Linked DNA regions of Stappia indica. The protein of the gene in region 2 binds, or shares a complex with, the protein of the main gene of each other region. Links are inferred from orthologs where the notes say so. Each region holds a gene or a part of one and is shown on either strand. Other genes may lie near its edges.

What was found.
Region 1: the proteins of xseA (region 2) and GH266_RS18825 are in contact, whole or in part, in a cryo-EM structure (PDB 8TXR), measured with the Escherichia coli proteins. The link is inferred for Stappia indica from one-to-one orthologs.

The regions. Positions count from the first base shown.
Region 1 is NZ_CP046908.1:4,034,117-4,037,196, forward strand. What follows is about bases 50-2,816. They hold GH266_RS18825 (exodeoxyribonuclease VII small subunit), read right to left. Parts: upstream 1,677-2,816; coding sequence 1,422-1,676; downstream 50-1,421. Other genes in these bases: GH266_RS18815 (class I SAM-dependent RNA methyltransferase), read left to right, coding at 50-235; GH266_RS18820 (class I SAM-dependent methyltransferase), read left to right, coding at 279-1,409; GH266_RS18830 (histone deacetylase family protein), read right to left, coding at 1,784-2,713. Also shown: more of GH266_RS18815, read left to right, coding at 1-49. UniProt on the Escherichia coli protein: Bidirectionally degrades single-stranded DNA into large acid-insoluble oligonucleotides, which are then degraded further into small acid-soluble oligonucleotides.
Region 2 is NZ_CP046908.1:3,832,643-3,835,891, forward strand. Bases 309-3,244 are described here. They hold xseA (exodeoxyribonuclease VII large subunit), read right to left. Parts: upstream 2,547-3,244; coding sequence 1,071-2,546; downstream 309-1,070. Other genes in these bases: GH266_RS17900 (16S rRNA (uracil(1498)-N(3))-methyltransferase), read left to right, coding at 2,665-3,244. Outside these bases: more of GH266_RS17900, read left to right, coding at 3,245-3,249. UniProt on the Escherichia coli protein: Bidirectionally degrades single-stranded DNA into large acid-insoluble oligonucleotides, which are then degraded further into small acid-soluble oligonucleotides.

The DNA.
Region 1 (3,080 bases), 200 kb from region 2 along the record:
CGGCATGGAGGCGGTCGTGTTCGACCCGCCGCGTGCCGGCGCCGAGGCGCAGGCGAAGGAGCTTGCCCGCTCGAAGGTGCCGACGGTGGTCGCTGTTTCCTGCAATCCGGGGACGCTGGCGCGCGACTTGCGCATCCTCGTCGATGGCGGCTACCGGATCTCGTCGGTCCTGCCGGTGGATCAGTTCCGCTTTTCGCCCCATATTGAGGTTGTCGCGGTCCTGTCGCGCGGCTGAGCAAGCCGTCGCGGCGACCCGGGTCGAAAGACAGGAGAGCGCCATGGCGGAAACGAGCCTTGCCGGACTTGCCTTCAACTGGGGCCGGAGGGCGCGCTATGCCGCCCGCCAGGGCTCCCGCGTCGCCTGGTTCGCGGTCCACGGCGAGCTCGCCCAGTCGATCTCGCGCCGCATCGTCAGGTCAGCGCGTGACGACAGCAAGCCTGATCCGAAGCAGCCCGGCGGCGAGGAAAGCGGAGCCGCGCGCCGCCGGACCATATCGACACCGGACCTGCGGCGCCTCTTGTCACAGATTGCGGGGCTGTTCGCGCGAGACCTCGCCAATGTCGAGGCCGGACACTATCCCATGCCAGAGGGCGAGTTCGGCAGCCCGCGCACCTTCCTCGACCTCAGCCGGCGGTTTCTTGCCGATGTGCCGAAGGTTGCCCGGCGGCGCGTTGCCGGCGGCCATCAGGAAGTCTATGAGGCCACCCGCGAGGGCGCGTCCGGACTCCCGCGCTACTACCGGCAGAACTTCCACTTCCAGAGCGAAGGCTGGTTGTCGCGCGACAGCGCCCGCATCTACGACTTCCAGGTCGAGGTGCTGTTCAAGGGCGCGAGCGCGGCGATGCGGCGGCAGGGGCTGGTGCATCTGTCGCAGCTGGTGCGCCGGAAGGATCAGCGCGAGATCGCCTATGCCGACATCGCCTGCGGGACGGGCGGGCTGCTGGCGCCGGCCCTTGCTGCCTTCCCGCGGCTTCGCGGCGTAGGCGTCGACCTGTCATTGCCGTATCTGGAGCATGCGCGCGAGATATTGCCGCAAGCCCGGTCGCGGAGAGCGGGTTTCGTCAATGCCAATGCCGAAAGCCTGCCCTTTGCCGATGCCAGCCTCGATGCGGTGTCCTGCGTCTACCTGTTCCACGAACTGCCGCCGAAGATCCGCCGCGTGGTCGCTCGCGAGCTTGGCCGGGTGCTGAAACCGGGCGGGCGGCTGATCTTCATCGACAGCCTGCAGCGTGGCGACCTGCCGGAGAACGACGGGTTGCTGGAGCTGTTTCCCGACCTCTTCCACGAGCCGTATTATCGCAGCTATCTGGAAGAGGATCTCGACGCCTTGTTCGAAGCAGGCGGGCTGCATCGGGCCGAACTGTCGGCGGCCTTCCTGTCGCGCATCGCGCTTTATACCAAGGAATAGCGGGCTGCAGCTTCAGTCGACGTCGAGCGGGGCGGTTCCGGTGGCGCTGCCATCCTCGGCCAGCTGGATGCGCTCGACCTTGGCTTCCGCCGCCTTCAGCAGCTTGTCGCAGTGGCGGCGCAGCAGGTCGCCGCGCGAATAGAGCTTGATGCTCTCTTCCAGCGGGACGTCGCCGCGCTCGAGCCGACCGACGATCTCCTCAAGTTCCTTCAGGGCAACCTCGAAGGCGAGCGCCTCGATCGCCGGGTCGATATCCTCTCGGGCCACGCGTCGGCTCCTGCTTGCTGCCTCGTTTGGAGTGCCAACCTACAGGGCGCCCCGGTGCCGGGCAAGGCAGCCGGCGCTTCCCCGGCCGCAGCCTGTGGACGGGGGCGTCACGCCTTCATCAGCGTCATGATATGGGCAGCGGTCGAGCGGGCAAGGCCCTCCAGGTCGTAGCCGCCTTCCAGGACGGACACGACACGGCCGCCGCATTGACGGTCGGCGATCTCCATCAGCTTCATCGTCGCCCAGGCAAAATCCGCTTCGACCAGGTTCAGCCCGCCGAGCGGGTCGCGGGTGTGGGCGTCGAATCCGGCGGAGATGATCACCAGGTCCGGCTGGAAGGTCTCGACTCGCGGCAGGATCGCAAGATCCATCGCCTCGCGAAACTCCTCGCCGCCGTCACCGGCCGCCAGCGGTGCGTTGACGATCGTGTCGGCTTCGCCGCGCTCGCTCGCCGCGCCTGAGCCCGGATAAAGCGGCATCTGGTGGGTGGAGCAGTACATGACTGTCGGGTCGGACCAGAAGATGTCCTGGGTGCCGTTGCCGTGATGCACGTCGAAATCGATGATCGCGACGCGCTCGGCACCGTGCTCCTGCTGGGCGTGCCGCGCCGCCACGGCGGCATTGTTGAACAGGCAGAAGCCCATGGCGCGCGCGGTTTCCGCATGGTGTCCGGGGGGGCGCGAGGCGGAGAAGGCATTGCCCACCTTGCCGCTCATCACCTCGTCCACCGCCTGGCAGGCGCCGCCCACGCCGCGCATCGCGGCCTCCCACGTGCCGGGCGACATGGTCGTATCGGCATCGACGCGCACCAGCCCGTCCTGCGGCGCCATCGTGTGCAGCATGTCGATATAGGAAGAGGGATGCACCCGTGCGATGTCCTGGATCCGCCCCATCGGCGCGACTTCGCGCTGCAGCGTCTGGAAGCGCTCGTGCTCCAGGATGCGGTCGATGGCACGGAGTCTGTCGGGACGTTCGGGATGCCCGACCGGGGTGAGGTGGTCGAGATAGGCGGAGTGATGCAGGTAGAGGGTTGCCAAGGGCGTTTCCTTGCTTGGGCCGTTTGCGGGCGCTTGGTAGCTCATCTGACCGGCCGCAGCGGGGCGTGTCAATGAGCCAAAGGCAAGGGAACAGCGGTGACGCAGACGGCGTCTGGCGGGCTGCGGACAAAAGAAAGCCGGGGCGGCTCGAAAGTGCCGGCCCCGGAGAGAGGTGCGGGCGCGCTAAGGCCCGTAGGGGAGGTCCGCTGCATCGCCTGTGAAGGCAATGATAATACTAATTGATTCGTAGCCGTTTCAGAAGGTGGAATATGCCGAAAAGTGAAAAGCTACTTGATAAAAGGTTCTCGCCCGCAAGATGCCGACAATTTTTCAGTGTAAGAAATGACAGTGTCTCAAGTTGAATTTT
Region 2 (3,249 bases):
GTTTGCAACGCTTCGGCCTCCGAGGGAGGGCCGCCTTATATTCTCTCCGCCTTCACCCCATCCTCCGAGGTCACCCCGGCCAAGCGCAGCGCAGAGCCGGGGCCTATTCATTCCCAGAGCGGTTGCGGGAGACACGCCGACGCGCGCTCCCACTCACTGCGTGTCGTCCCGGTTTCGGCGAAGCCGAAGACCGGGATCCAGTAACCCCCGATCGTGCGGCCGGAGCCGCGACGTTACCGCGAGTAACCCTCGCCGAGGCTGGGGGTGCCGCTTTCGCAAACCTGCCCGCTCCGGCGGATACTGGATACCTGCCTTCGCAGGTATGACAGCCGAGAGCGTGGTGAGCGTCTTCCGCCTCACACCTGCCGAGGGTGCCAATGGTTCCCGGCTCTGCACTTGCGCGCGGCCGGGATGACGGCCTGAGAAGATTGCGCGGCCTCACCCCATCCCCTCGGCCGTCACCCCGGCCAAGCGCAGCGCAGAGCCGGGGCCTATTCGTTCCCAGAGCGGTTGCGGGAGACACGCCGACGCGCGCTCCCACTCACTGCGTGTCGTCCCGGTTTCGGCGAAGCCGAAGACCGGGAACCAGTAACCCCGAACGGTTCGAGTCGAGCCGGAGCGCAGCCACCGAAATGTCGGCGGCTGCCTTCGCGCCACCATCTGCCCCGGCGGATACTGGATACCTGCCTTCGCAGGTATGACAGCCGAGAGTGGGGTGAGCGTCCTCCGCCTCACATCTGCCGAGGGTGCCAATGGTTCCCGGGTCGCGGCTGCGTCTTGCCCGGGAGGACGGCCTGAGAAGATTGCGCGGCCTCACCCCATCCTCCGAAGTCACCCCGGCCAAGCGCAAGCGCAGAGCCGGGGCCTATTCATTCCCAGAGCGGTTGCGGGAGTCTGCTGACCTCTCCTTGCGTCATCCCGCACGCAGCGAAGCGGAGATGCGGGATCGGCGAGCCGAGGGCCTATCGGAAGTGCTTCCGAAAGACACGACAACCGCCGTGCCTCCCCGGTCCCGGGTCGCACTTCGCTTGCCCGGGAGGACGCCAGGGAGGCCGAAGCCTCGCAGCCCCTCAGAACAGCGAGCCCTGTCCGCTCTCGCGCGGCTTGGCGGCCGGGCGCGGCTTGGCACGCGGTGCCGGCGCCGGCTGTGCCGGTTCGCGTCCTCCGCTGCTGGCTCCGCTGCCCACATCGGGTTCGCCGTCGCCGGCTGCGGTCGCAGCAAGCCGGCTCTCGTCGCCGAACTCGATGGTGAGCGCATCGCCCGGCCGGACGCCATGGGCCGAGCGCAGCGGCTGGCCGTCCGCATCGCGTACAAGCGCATAGCCGCGCGACAGCACATTCTTGTAGGAGAGGCTCTCCAAAAGCTTGGAGACGCCGTCGAGCCGCGCCCGGTCGCGGGCCAGCTGCTGGCGATGTGCCCTGAGCGCCCGCGCCTCCAGCCCGCCGAGCCGCTCGCGCGCGATCAGCACCGTGCGCGCCAGCGTGTGCGGCGACAGCCGACCGGCGGCCATCATCTGCCGGCCGCGCTTGTCGCGAAGGCCGGCGCGCAGCGCCGGGGCCAGCCGTTCCGCATAGGTGTCGAGCCTTTGGCGCGGCAGCGCCAGCAGGTCGCGCGGCAAGGGCAGGGCGGCGGAGGCCGCCCGCAATTCCGTCCGCCGCCCGGCGATCAGCCGCAGCAGTCCGGAGATCTGCCGCCGCGCCAGCCCGTCGACGCTCGCCATCAACTCGCCGCGCACCGGCACGGCGATCTCGGCCGCGCCCGTCGGCGTCGGCGCCCTCAGGTCCGCCGCATGGTCGATCAGGGTCCAGTCGGTCTCGTGGCCGACCGCGGAAATCAGCGGGATCTCGGACGCCGCCGCAGCCCGCACGACGATCTCGTCGTTGAAGCCCCACAGGTCCTCGATGGAGCCGCCGCCGCGCGCCACGATGATCACGTCCGGGCGCGGGATCGCGCCGCCCGGCAGCATGCGGTTGAAGCCCTCGATGCCGTTCGCCACCTCGCGCGCGGAAGTCTCGCCCTGCACCCGCACCGGCCAGACCAGCACATGCAGCGGAAACCGGTCGGAGATGCGGTGGAGAATGTCGCGGATCACAGCGCCGGTCGGCGAGGTGACGACGCCGATCACCTTGGGCAGGAAGGGCAGGCGCCGCTTGCGCTCCTCGGCGAACAGGCCCTCGGCGAGAAGCTTGCGCCGCCGCTCCTCCAGCAGCGCCATCAGCGCGCCGACGCCCGCCGGCTCCAGCGAATCGATCACCATCTGGTATTTCGACTGGCCGGGAAAGGTGGTGATCTTGCCGGTGGCGATCACCTCCAGCCCCTGTTCGGGCTGGATCTTCAGCCGGCCCGCCTGGCCGCGCCAGATGACGCCGGACAGCACCGACTGCGCGTCCTTGAGGTCCAGATAGATATGCCCCGAACCGGGGCGCGAGATGCGCCCGAGCTCGCCGCGCACGCGCACATAGCCGAAGGCGTCTTCCATCGTGCGCTTGATCGCGCCGGAAATCTCTGACACCGAGTATTCGGAAAGGTTGTCGCTGTCTGCCAAGGCGGGATCCGGTTGGTGCTGTGTGTCCCGCGAGGGGACCGCACCTTGGTCCCCCCGTCAAGACCGCGCGCCCGCCGGTCCACGGCTCTCCTGTTCACGCGTCCCGGAAAATCCCGCCATGCCCCGTTACGAATTCCGATTGCCGCGCCTCCATGTCGAAGACGGCCTTGCCGCCGGCGCGGCGATCGCGCTCGACCGGGCCCAGTCCAACTATCTGCTCAACGTCCTGCGGATGAAGGACGGCGACGAGGTGCTGCTGTTCAACGGCCGCGACGGCGAGTGGCGCGCGGCGCTGCGCCAGGAGGGGCGCAAGCAGGCCTCGCTGGTGGCAGGCAGCATGACCCGCCCGCAAGCCCCGCTCCCCGACCTTCACTACCTCTTCGCCCCGCTCAAGCATGCCCGCCTCGACTACATGGTGCAGAAGGCGGTGGAGATGGGCGCCGGCGCCCTGCGCCCCGTCCTCACCCGCTACACCCAGTCCGGCCGCGTCAACCTGGAGCGCATGCGTTCCAACGCCGTCGAGGCCTGCGAGCAATGCGGCGTCCTCGCCGTTCCAGCCATCGACGAGCCGGTGGCGCTGGAGGCGCTGCTCGCCGGCTGGCAGGCGAGCGAGGGCGCGCGGATCCTTGTCTTCTGCGACGAGGGCGAGGCGAGCCAGAACCCGCTTGCCGCCCTCGAGAACCTGTCGCCGGGCGTGCCGCTG